DNA from 2 places in the Vibrio tubiashii ATCC 19109 genome. Region 2 is predicted to be linked to the other one. Evidence: predicted binding sites of a transcription regulator. Region 2 holds the regulator's gene; the other holds the start of a gene.

Region 1 (6,338 bases), 1.2 Mb from region 2:
TTTATCGAAGCTGGGAAAGGGATTATACACGATGGTCATTTAGCAGCCCTCAAGAACAGTTGAGTATTAAAGTCTCTGGGAATTATTCGGTCGACTTAGCAGAAGCGGTACGTGATGCCGCGGTTGCAGGGTGGGGCATCGCTTATCTAGCGACTTATCTTATTGGTGATGAGTTTAAAACCGGGCAACTTATCCAGCTGTTTCCCGATTGGAACGCTTCGCAGAGCATGCCATTTTACGCAGTCTATCCAAGTCGTCGTTTCTTACCTAAGAAGACGGTAGCCGTGATCGATTTTATAAAGCAGAAAATTGGCAACCCGTGCCATTGGGATAAGAAACTAGCGCCCTATATTCAAAGGCCCTGACTGCGGCATCTTGGCAAGAATACTTTTTCGTACTCCATAAACATAATTTCCATTTGGAAAATATAGTAATAAGCAAACGTTTATATGCTTAACTATCAATGAGTTATCTGTGTGGTGGTTTTTTAAGCTATGCAGAATACATCCAGTTAACAACTGTGACTTGCATCTCATTTTTAGATGGCTAGACTCCGACGCCATTCTTGTTCCCCCTTCTGTCGGATTCATGTTATGAACTCAATTCTTGGTGTTGTAGCCATTCTATTTACCGCTTGGCTGCTCTCTACAAATAGAAAGAAAATTAATTTTAGAACAGTATCGCTCGCGTTTGCATTGCAAATTACCTTTGCGCTATTGGTGTTGTACGTACCAGCAGGCAAAGAAGCGCTGAACAGCGTGACAGGCGCCGTCTCCAACCTTATTAACTATGGTCAAGAAGGTATCGCTTTCTTGTTTGGCGGCTTGGCAACAGGTGGCTTTACGTTTGCAATCAACGTTCTTGGCATCATCATCTTTTTCTCGGCGCTGATTTCTGGCTTGTACCACATTGGGCTTATGCCAAAAGTGATCAACCTCATTGGTGGTGGGCTGCAAAAGCTATTGGGTATTGGTCGTGCTGAGTCTTTGTCTGCAACAGCAAACATTTTTGTCGGCATGATTGAAGCACCGCTAGTGGTAAAACCGTACTTAAAACAGATGACGGACTCGCAGTTTTTCGCTGTTATGTGTGGTGGTCTTGCTTCCGTCGCTGGTGGCACCTTAGTTGGTTACGCGTCGCTAGGTGTGGATCTCAACTACCTGATTGCCGCGGCGTTTATGTCGGCTCCGGCAGGTTTACTGATGGCAAAGATCTTAGTACCTGAAACGGAAACCATCAGCCCAAGCACTGAGCTTGATAATGCCGAGATGCCGAAAGCGACCAACGTCGTTGAAGCCATGGCTGACGGCGCAATGTCTGGTTTACGCATTGCCGTCGCTGTTGGCGCAACCTTACTTGCCTTTATCAGTGTGATAGCGATGCTTAACGGCATGCTAGGGTGGGTTGGCAGTCTAGTTGGAGTAGAGCTGAGTTTTGAGCTAATCCTTGGCTACCTGTTCGCGCCAGTGGCGTGGCTACTCGGCATTCCTTGGAATGAAGCAATCACTGCAGGTTCGTTAATCGGTAATAAAATTGTTGTGAACGAGTTTGTCGCCTTTATCCAATTAATGGATGTCAAAGCACAACTAAGTGAGCACTCACAAGCTATCGTAACCTTTGCACTGTGCGGCTTTGCTAACATCTCAACTATGGCTATGCTCATCGGTGGCTTAGGAAGCCTAGTGCCTGAAAAGCGTCCATTCATTTCCAAATACGGCTTCCGCGCCATTGCGGCAGGTGTCATGGCAAACCTAATGAGCGCATCAATTGCTGGTGTGATTCTTAGCCTTTAAGAGGCGAGGGCGGACTTCGTCCTTCGGGAACGGGCTTCGCCCTATGGAAAACTAGACGGGACTTATTAACCACAGCGGAACAACTTTAGTTATCCAGTTACCCAAAACAAAAAGGGCAGATATCACTCGATATCTGCCCTTTGATTATTTATGGCGTCTTAGTACTACTTCTTAGTATGAAACTGCTCACAAGCAAGCATGGTGTTCTCAATTAGGCTTGCTACCGTCATTGGTCCCACACCGCCTGGTACTGGGGTAATAAAGCTTGCGCGCTCTTTTGCGTTGTCATAATCAACATCACCAACTAGCTTGCCTGAATCTAAGCGGTTAATACCCACATCGACCACTACTGCACCTTCTTTGATCCAATTGCCAGGAATAAAGTTTGGTTTACCTACTGCAACCACAACTAAGTCAGCTTGGCGAACATGACCTTCTAAGTCTTTAGTGAATCGGTGACAGGTTGTGGTCGTGCAGCCTGCCAATAGTAGCTCAAGCGTCATAGGGCGGCCGACAATGTTTGACGCACCTACAACAACCGCATGCATACCACGTAGGTTGATGTTGTAGCGCTCTAGTAGAGTGATAATGCCTTTAGGCGTACAAGAGCGGAGTTTAGGAATACGTTGAGCCAAACGACCTACGTTGTATGGGTGGAAACCATCGACGTCTTTTTCAGGGTGAATACGCTCAAGGACATGTGTCGCATCAATACCAGCAGGAAGCGGTAGCTGAACAAGAATCCCGTCGATCTCAGCGTCACCGTTTAGCTCATCAATAAGAGCCAGTAGCTCTTCTTCTGTCGTCGTTGCAGGAAGGTCAAAAGATTTTGAGACAAAGCCAACTTCTTCACATGCACGACGCTTACTGCCGACATAAACTTGAGAAGCCGGATCTTCGCCGACAAGAACCACTGCTAGGCCAGGAGCACGCAAGCCAGCTTCTTTACGAGCTTTTACGCGGGCAGCAACTTCTGAGCGAACAGTTTGGGAAATTAGAGTTCCATCAATATTTTGAGCGGTCATGACTTTCCTTTAATAAGAATGGCGAATTATTTGCAGCGCATTGTCGCAAATTATTTGACGAACATCTATAAGCAAACGTTTGCTTTGTGGTGTTTTTAATCAAAATAGAATTCTGTGACCTTTTTTTAGTCAGTCAGATCATAATGTTACTAAAAGCCCTTGTTTTAAGAATTCGAACTCGTATAATCCTTTCCCTGTAGCGCGCCCTTAGCTCAGCTGGATAGAGCACGTCCCTTCTAAGGATGTGGTCGTAGGTTCGAATCCTACAGGGCGTGCCATTTATTCTAGAAACCCGATAGCTCATAGAGTTGTCGGGTTTTTTCGTTTTGGTGCTTTCCAACTTGTCTTTCTCACGTCATTAGGTAGTCGATTACCGCCATTTTCAGCGCTTGATATCGAGTCAATGTTGATACGTGAATGCTCTTATTTTTCAGTTGTTTGCTCAAGTATCGTTCAATGTACATCTCTTTAATGAATGTCTGCTGTTTTAGGTTTGGTTTTGTGAATGTTTATAAAGGTTTGTTTTTGTCAGTAATTGTTTGATATATAAGCATAAAATGGATTTTTATAATGATTAATTTGTAACAGCGTTTAGGCTCATGTATCTAATTCTGCGGCTAGTGATAGGCTTTAATATGTCAGCCTTTTAGCTTCCAATCGAAAATTAGATGACAGATGTAGTTAGATGGCGGACAAAAAAGATTTAAGTGACAAGCGAATACTTATCGTGGAAGAGAACAGTATGTTGTCCTCGTCGATAAAAAACATGCTGAAAAAAATGGGTGGTGCAGAAGATAAGTTGCACAAGGCACAAAATGTCATGACCTTTAAGCAGCTTGTTAACCAGCATCGCTTTGATCTGATCATCTGTTCTTACGCGAGTAAGAAAAAAATAGTCGGCCCTAAATATCACTACTTGTATCAGCAAAGCCGAGCTTACTCGCGTGACTGCTCATTTGTTGTGATTGCCAACAGTGGCGATGATGAACAAAGCCGAGGGGCAGAGGAGTTAGAGCCGGACAATATTCTTGGTCACCCTTTTAACTACAATCAGTTTAAGCACCTTATTGCTAGCAGCTTAATTAAACGCTCGATTTTGGCGACTGTGCATAAGAAGCTCGAAATTGGTTTATATGATGACGTGATTGAAATTTGCAACCGACAGTCAAAGCGTAAGGGGATTGAGTGGCTAGACTTTCACAAAGTCGTTGTTGATTGTTACGTAAAACAGAATAAATATGACTCAGCTTTACTTGTTCTTAAGCAGCTAAGCAAACAAGTAAAGCATCGTTGGCCACTTGTAAAACAGATTTCGCTTCATAATGAACTGGGAAATGAGGTGGAAGCGCTAACCTTAGCTCACGAATATGAGCTTCTTGGCTATCCTGATGACCCTTTGGTTTCGCAGATCACCGCTCGTCATTCATTGCTTGATTGTGATTTAGACAAAGCGGTTAGGGTAATGATCAAGCTTTCAATCCGCTACCCACATATTGTGCATCTAACACTTAAGTGCGTGATGCTATGTATTATGCTCTCGGACTATCGAAAAGCGTCGATGTTTCTCGCCAAAATTGACTATGACTCGGTGCTAGATGACGAAGAGTTGGTGTTTATTGAGGAACTGAGACTGTTTCTCGAAGCACTTATTGCCATCAAAACACGCAACAAAATGAATCCGGCGACATTGAAAACGTCTCTAAAGGCAATTTTGGCTATTCAAGAGAATGAGTTAATCGATAGCCATAAGTTTTCAAAAGGCCTGTATCAGCTCTTACTGCAAGTCAATGGATTGAATCCTGTTTGCTCGCCAAAGCGTCTTGAGTTGCTGTACAACCAAACTAAGCTAGAACATCGCAAGTTTGCTCTACTTGCAGTAGCACTTCATATTGGCTGCTTAGACTTAGCCAGAACTTGGTTGAATGAGCTAAGGCTACTCAATTCAAGCAAGAAAGATATTGCGATGACGATTAGCTGCATTGTGCTTGATAAAGCCGAAGCAATATTGAGTGTTAAGGCGCAAGCAATGCAGCAAGCGACAGAAAAGGCGTCGTTAGGTCGTGTGATTGATGCTTTAGCGATAAAGGCCAAAGAGGCGCCTTATTTTATCAACCATCACTCTCATTTTATTAACGCCATGCTGAAGTTTAAGGTGTCTGATAGCAGCAATATCGAGTTGCTTAAAGAGCAATTTCCTGTGAGTGTAGGGATTGTTATCGAGAACTTGATAAAGCAAGACCCGATGCACCCGAAAGTCACACAGATCCAAAAGGCAAAGCGTATTGTGCAGAAACGCCTTCAGACTCCGCTTCACGCTTAATCTTGAAGTTTGGTGAATAGTTGCTCAGACATCGATTGAATACTGTACTTACGTAAGGCTTTTCGGTAGCATGTCGTTCCTTTAACAAATTCTAATAGACTAAGCTCAAGCTTGGCACCTTACGCTCAGAGAACATGCGCAGTATCCATACCAAAATTAAACCTGAATTCGAGCCGTTACTGGCGGAGCTCGCTCTTCATGCTTTACTCCATTTGCGTACTAACCATACTGCGATCGTTTTAGGTAGCAAATCTCGCTCTCAAATCAACGATATTCTTTCTGCATGGCTAAACAAAGCCGCCAACAGCAAGAAATATAAGCCTTTCAAAAAGAAGGTGAAATCGCTGGTCAGTCATGCGCGTTCTCAGCGACTGGACATGGAAGCCATGTTGGGCAATTTGCTGACACCCATAGAAGGGGATGAACTGCCACACCTTGATAGCTTTTTGCTGTTGGTTAATACGCTCGAAAAAGAGCTCAACACCACAGTGCTTGTCTCAAGCCCTGAAGCTGTCGACTTACAACACAACAGCAAAGGGTGCTTGCTTTGTGTGCTTTCTGCTGATCTCAATGCCCATTTCAATAATCGTAATCGCTTAGTCGCGAATATTTCGATGCTGTTTCGTGGCACTCACGGAGAGAAGCACTCTTTCCTCCGCACAATATATTCTTCATCTCTGTTTGATCACCATATCGAGTTTGAAGATGGTGACTTTGTCAGAATTACCCTCTCGCTTCGCTAATCGCCTCTTTCTATTTTTAATAGTTCTAAAGTTTATAATTTCACGTATTAGAGACTTTTTTGTCCCTAATTAATCTCGTGACTTATTGAGATTTGTTTTAATAATGAGATATCTCATTATTGAACAGTTGATTTCTTTATAAGTTATTGAACTTATCAATTTGTAAGAAGATATTTAGCGCTCCAATAACTAGAGGGAAAAACCGTATGGAGCGCAAACTGATTTCATTGGCGACTGTGCTAGTGTCATTAAATGCAACATCCGCTTTCGCAAAAGCTGCGGAAGGAGAAGGGTGTATTGTTAGTTTAGAAACAGGTGAAAAGTATTGTTTAAAGGTTGGTGAACGTTCAGGTTACTCGTTACCAGCATTCATATATCAGCATGATATTGATGTTTATGCAGCTCCAGGTACAGCAGTCATGCTCAGCGACTGGGACAACCTGTCATACAATAGACT
Region 2 (6,338 bases):
GAGATTGCCGATTGCGGCCATGTATGTAACGTCGAGCGACCAGAAGAGTTCAATCACCATTCAATTTCATTTATTCAGCAGCAAATTGAAGCGCCTAAAATCGGTTAAGGTGCTGCTTGTCCGCATTGCCAACATGCGCCAAATTGAGGCTCGTTCATTTCCCCGCATTGGTTACAAAGCCAATTACTGCCAACATCTGCATTGTTAAATTGTTCGATAACCGTATTGGCATGCTTGGCTTGTTCTGGGTCAAGTAACCAGACATAAGGTTCGCTACTCTCGCCAAAAGGTATTTCACCTTGGAGCCCAAACACGCCTTCACCGCGAACTTCACAGTCAATCTGTTGAGACTTAAGAAGCTCACAAACAATGTGAGCTTCGGTAGGCGTCGATGCGGAATAGATCCTCATTAAGCATTTCCATTTGATGTTGAAGGGGAGCTCTTAATTTTAGCCATAATCCATTTTGCAATGACAGGGAATAAGCCGAGAAGTGCAAAAGAGGCTAAAACGGTTGGAGATACGATACCCGACAAGCTGTCTATTTGAGCCAGTTGAGTACCAGCATTCAGGTAAACCGCAGTTCCTGGCAACATACCGAGTTGACTCACCAAATAGAATCGAGCCGTCGCGATAGGTGTTAAACCCATTAACAAGTTGATGAGGAAGAATGGGAACACTGGAATTAATCTCAGTGAGAACAGATAAAATGCGCCATCTTTTTCAACGCCTTGGTTGATGGCATTGAGCTTTTCACCAAATTTGCTTTGTACCCAATCACGCAATAAGTATCGGCTGCTCAAAAATGCGAGTGTTGCACCTATGGTGCTAGCGAAAGAAACCAGCAGTAAGCTTGTCCAGAAACCGAAAAGGGCAGCACCCAAAAGAGTCACGACCGCAGCGCCAGGAATCGAAAAAGCGGTGATGGCAACATAGGCGATAAAATAGCTCGCCGCGGCGATAGTAAAGTTGTCAGCAATAAATGCCGCAAGCTCAGCTTGCTGGGCTTTGGCATTGTCTAGCGTGAGATACTGGCCAAAATTGACGCCAAGTAAAACAATCAATGCGACGAAAACAATTCCTAGGATGATCTTTTTATTCATGTTGAGCAGCTCCATTTAATTTCATGGATATCAAATATTAGTGTTACTAGACAAGACAGGGAAAGCAAGCGACAAATTTCAAGGTGGCAGATAAAAAACAATAAAAAAGTCAGCACTAAGGCTGACTTCTTCTAGATATATTGTTTTAGATTAGCTAACTTGCGTTAACAGTTCCTGACGTCGGCTTTGTGGGATAACCGACCAGTGCGTGCCTTTAATAGCACCTTCTAAAGCCCAGAGAAGTTCGATGTTAACATCGGCAGAGTGTGTAGACTGGATAGCCTTAAAAGCGTGTACGGCGCCCACCTCTTCTAAGTTTTCGACAGTGTCTATGCCTGCTTTCTTAAGCATGCGTTCTGTCGCTAGCCTTAAATTAGGAAGATCCTTCAAGCGATTCGGTTTCGCCTGCGATTGGCATTGTTTCTCTTGGTTTGCGGCTTTTAACGCGACGCTAGCAATCTTTAACGTTTTACCTGCGTCTGCTGCCCAGTCATCACAAAGCGCAAAATACTTTGTCACGACGGGAAAGCCGCGTTTTTTGTATACGTAAGGTTCTAGCCCTTGAGACTTAAATTGTTTAGCGAGAGCCGCGTCCGCGCGTACGTGAAGCTTATCGTTGACGACAAGTGCGAACATAGTGTCATCAGCAAAAATGCCAAAGCCACCAAACATTGAGCGAGACTTGATATGTCCTAACTGCTCAAATAAACGCATTGAGTCTTTTAGTATTGGTTTATCCATGCTGTGTTTTCTCGGTGTATAAGTATACGCCACCAATGCAGGTCCGAGAGATTAGCAAAATTATGCAGAGACATTGTCAGTAAGGTGTCATACGAGTGCAAGTAAAAGCGGTATGACAGTTTGCATATTCGCCATCGGCAACCCCGCTACCAGACAATAAATTGTTTAAGGCCGGAGGCTTTGCGTCCCATCCTTTCGGAATGGTTTGCCCTGTTCGTGGCATTAATCGAACACTTTAAGAATAAATAAATTCTGCGCAGAACATCACGTTTGTATAGGATAAATGTGACATTGGTTCAATAAATAGAGGGGAGATATACGCTTAGCCAATAGTACGGCTACTAGCTAAGCGTCTGAGTTAAGGTTATTTATTTAGATTACGAACGGTATTACGCTCAACAATCTCTGGGTGCATCTCAAACACGCGTTTTTCGTGCTCTTTGTCTTTAATTCGCTCAAGAAGAATTTCAAAGGCATTCTTACCAACACGACGTTTTGGTTGGTGAACCGTTGTTAACGGCGGAGAGAAGTACTCGGCCAGTTCAATATTATCGTAACCAATTACGGAAATATCTTGTGGGATTTGAATGCCTTTTTGTTGCAGGCGGCTCATTAAACCAAGTGCCATGGTGTCATTAAAACAGAACACGGCTGTTGGCTTTTTATCCATTGCAACAATTTTATCTGCCGCCAATACCGCTGTATCACATTCGAAGTTACCTTCAAGAATCCAATCTTCATTTACCGGTAGTTCCGCTTCGGCCATGGCACGCTTAAAGCCACTAATACGCTCAACACATGCTGCTTTTTCGAAGTGACCACTTAAACAAGCAATGTCAGTGTGACCACGTTCAATTAGGTATTTGGTTGCTAAGTAGCCGCCTTCTTCTGAGTTATCGATGATCTTATCTGCTTGAGAACTCTCTGGGCCCCAATCCATAACTACTTTTGGAATATCTTTGTGGCGATCAAGCATTTCGCTCAGCTCTTCAGTCAGATCTGAACACATCACTAGGATGCCATCTACACGCTTTTCAGCCAACATGCGAATGTAGTCGCGTTGTTTTTCATAGATGCCGCCTGTATTACACAGAATCAAGGTGTAACCTTGGCGGTAACAGTAGCTTTCTACGCCGTCGATAACTTCTGAGAAAAATAGGTTCGTCGATTGTGTCACTAACATACCGATTGTACGAGTAGTGTTGCACTTAAGACTACGAGCAACTGCACTCGGTGCATAATTAAGCTCGGTTACCGCTTCCATCACTTTTTCTTGTGTCGCTTCGGCAACAAAGCGTGTTTTGTTAATCACGTGAGACACAGTGGTTGTTGAAACACCAGCAAGGCGAGCAACGTCTTTAATAGTGGCCATAAATTTTGTCCTGTCGATGACTGCCACGAGAATATATTCAGTTTAGAATAAGTTGGCAGAAAGTATCAGAAACACAAAAACCGCTCTTATTTAGCGGTTTGTATTTGAATAGTTCATTTTTATCGTTTGCGGTCACGATTTTAGACCGCAATCCGACTTAGGGCAAACACATTTCTTCGAACTGACCTGTGTCAGTTCACATTGTCAGACTCTATTCACCGATTAAGTATGTGCAATCTAACTCTAAGAATGCCACTGTGAGAGAAGCGATCGCCGAGTAAAAACCGAACTCATCGAGTGTTTGACACTTAGCTGAAAACTTAGGGGTCCAACTTAGAAGGTGCTGACGAATGAAGCCCTCTTGCTCGATCAGTGCTTCTTCAATATGACGCTCTTGCTCAAGCTCATTAGAGCGAATGATGAGGTTGCCGAGAAAATCCAGCTCAATGGCAATATGGTCAGCAGGTTCATTTAAGCCTTCATCGACAGCAACACCATGCTCTAGCATTAACGCTTCCATCTCTTTCGCTGGTTTGTCGTTAAGCAGGCCAGTCTCTCCAATGTACATTGAAGCGTAAGGTAGTGCAGAGTCGCGATCAGACTTCAAAAATAGATCACAAAAATCAGCGGCAAGCTCTAGTTGTGCATCTTCGCGATCGATAAGGCGATTGAGTGCATCAATGACACGATCAATCGACGGCTTTAGATCGGCATTCTCGCCAAGGCCAGTAAGGAAAGAGCGGATTTGAGCTGAATGGTACTGTTCAAGGTTCTCTTCCGTTAATTCTTTGGCGTAAAGGCTTGAAAGCCACCAATAGATTTCCGCACGTTTCTCGTTGAATGCTTTGATTTCTTGCATTAGGTATCACTCCCAAAATAACTACCTATTAGTGTAACTAATAAAAATGAATAGCGGTAATGGCTTACGTGACAATAAAAGACGAATTATGAGCATTTATTAACAAAGGCGGCGGTTTTGTCTTGAATCAATAAAAAATCATCTTTCTCGTTTTTAAAGTGATAAATACTAGAAATGTTACTATTTATGAATAGAATAAATGATAGAACTATTCCCAATGCAAATTAAGTGGTGCAGATGAGTTATCACGTACTAGTAGTAGAAGACGACGTAGTGACTCGCAGCAAGCTCGTTGGCTACTTTCAGAATGAAGGTTACCAAGTCAGCGAAGCAGAAAGCGGCGAGCAGATGCGAGACATGCTACAAAGCAACGCGATTGATTTGGTGATGTTGGATATTAATCTACCCGGTGAAGATGGATTAATGCTAACTCGCGAACTTCGCAGTCAATCAGACATTGGAATTATCCTGGTAACAGGACGCACGGACAGCATCGACAAAATCGTTGGCCTTGAAATGGGCGCCGATGACTATGTCACTAAACCTTTTGAATTACGCGAGCTATTGGTTCGAGTTAAGAATTTACTGTGGCGAATTTCCGCTGCACGTAACTCGTCAGGCTCTGACAGCGCAGCGAAGCAAGATGATAATGTTGTTCGCTTTGGTGAGTGGACGTTTGACGTTCAGCGCCGTGCACTGAGTCGTAACGGTGAGCCGGTTAAGCTGACTAAAGCAGAATATGAACTGCTAGTGGCTTTATCCTCTTATCCGAATCAGGTTCTCAGCCGTGAACGTATCTTAAATATGATCAGCCACCGTGTTGATGCACCAAACGATCGCACAATTGATGTCTTGATTCGTCGCATGCGAGCAAAAATGGAATTCGATCCAAAGAATCCACAAATTTTTGTCACCGTTCATGGCGAAGGCTATATGTTTGCAGGTGACTAAATGTTACCGCGTCAACAGACATAAAAATACCGAGGCTTGACTCGGTATTTTTCTATCTAGGATTCATAGTTTACTTGGTATCAAACTTTGCTTTCAGAAGCTTGCAGCGCTTGCTCTTCATAATCTGACGCCCAATTCCTAAGCGTTTGCCAAATTTGACCTAAGGTTTCGTGCCAATAACGCTCGGTTTGCTCCAAATACACCGCTTTAGGTGTGTATTTAGCCCATGCTTGTGTAACTTTATCATGCGCAAGGTAATTGGTAGGTGCAGGGTACGGCTTTAATCCTGCCGAGTAGAATTCATTCAGAGCACGCTCCATATGACTGGCTGACGTTACAACAACCAGCTTTTTGGTATTAACGAATGCTGCCGCTTGTCGAGCTTCTTCCCAAGTATCTTTGGCGGTTTCTAACAGAATAATGTCAGATTTCGAGACGCCAAGGGCGAGAGCCACTTTCGCCATCATACGGGCATTGCTCACTTCAGAGCCGCCCGCATAGCCAGACAAAATCAATTTAGACCCAGGGTAAATTCGCATGATGCGAATACCTTCGGCAAGGCGCATCAAACCGGTTCGGCTTAATTCAGAAGTGGGCGGGATCTTATCGTCTACGACATGACCACTGCCGAGCACCATAACGTAATCGATCGATTGGTCGACCGGAAAAAAGGCCGAGTATTGGCGTTCAAGCGGCATCAACAAACGAGAAGAAACGGGTTGAAAAGCGATGAGGAAGATACCGATGAAAGAGAATAGAACAACAAAGCAGCCTGTCTTCTGTTTACGGGTAAACATGATCAACATTAAGCCGAATAGACCGATGATTAGCATCGCGGGAAGCGGCATAAGTAGAGAAGACACAACTTTTTTCAGCTCAAACATACTAAATAGTCCGAAAAAACATCAATTGATTATAATTTAAGAGAAAGCCTCTTTATTCCTGCTTTTCTTATGACAGAATAGCAGCACGATTAGACATGATAACCTAAGCTGCTGTGACTGAAGACCGCAATTTCGACGATATTGCCCACAAATTTGCAAAAAATATTTACGGTTCTGACAAAGGAGAGATTCGCCAAGTCATTGTTTGGGAAGATCTTCAACAGATACTTAATACTGTTGATGGGGCAAATCAGCAACTCAATGTGCTAGATGCGGGTGGCGGTTTGGCACAAATGTCGCAAAAGCTAGCTAAGCTCGGACATCATGTCGCGTTATGTGATCTATCTTCTGAAATGTTGCTATTGGCAGAGCAGGATATTGCAATAAATGGCCTGCTTGAGCAGTATCGCTTCATTCATTCGCCAGTCC

What was found. The regulator PurR, encoded in region 2, represses purine synthesis genes. The targets are predictions, from matches to a motif close to TNANGNAAACGTTTNCNTNA.
Region 1: folD (bifunctional methylenetetrahydrofolate dehydrogenase/methenyltetrahydrofolate cyclohydrolase FolD) is a predicted target of PurR. The motif match lies at 2,886-2,905, and genes of this name have one in related genera.

What each region holds. Positions count from the first base shown of each region.
Region 1 is NZ_CP009354.1:2,301,710-2,308,047, reverse strand. Features, by position in the region: gene IX91_RS10370 (LysR family transcriptional regulator) at 1-365, shown strand, start outside; gene IX91_RS10365 (NupC/NupG family nucleoside CNT transporter) at 594-1,793, shown strand; gene folD (bifunctional methylenetetrahydrofolate dehydrogenase/methenyltetrahydrofolate cyclohydrolase FolD) at 1,958-2,818, opposite strand; tRNA gene IX91_RS10355 (tRNA-Arg) at 3,020-3,096, shown strand; gene IX91_RS10350 (response regulator) at 3,504-5,138, shown strand; gene IX91_RS10345 (DUF2913 family protein) at 5,273-5,881, shown strand; gene IX91_RS10340 (beta-prism lectin domain-containing protein) at 6,088-6,338, shown strand, end outside.
Region 2 is NZ_CP009354.1:1,135,664-1,142,001, forward strand. Features, by position in the region: gene IX91_RS05165 (alpha/beta fold hydrolase) at 1-108, shown strand, start outside; gene IX91_RS05170 (putative signal transducing protein) at 105-410, opposite strand; gene IX91_RS05175 (TVP38/TMEM64 family protein) at 410-1,102, opposite strand; gene IX91_RS05180 (TfoX/Sxy family DNA transformation protein) at 1,253-1,843, opposite strand; cyclic di-GMP riboswitch class I at 1,977-2,063, opposite strand; gene purR (HTH-type transcriptional repressor PurR) at 2,208-3,215, opposite strand; gene torD (molecular chaperone TorD) at 3,427-4,074, opposite strand; gene torR (two-component system response regulator TorR) at 4,312-5,025, shown strand; gene elyC (envelope biogenesis factor ElyC) at 5,106-5,909, opposite strand; gene cmoM (tRNA uridine 5-oxyacetic acid(34) methyltransferase CmoM) at 6,023-6,338, shown strand, end outside.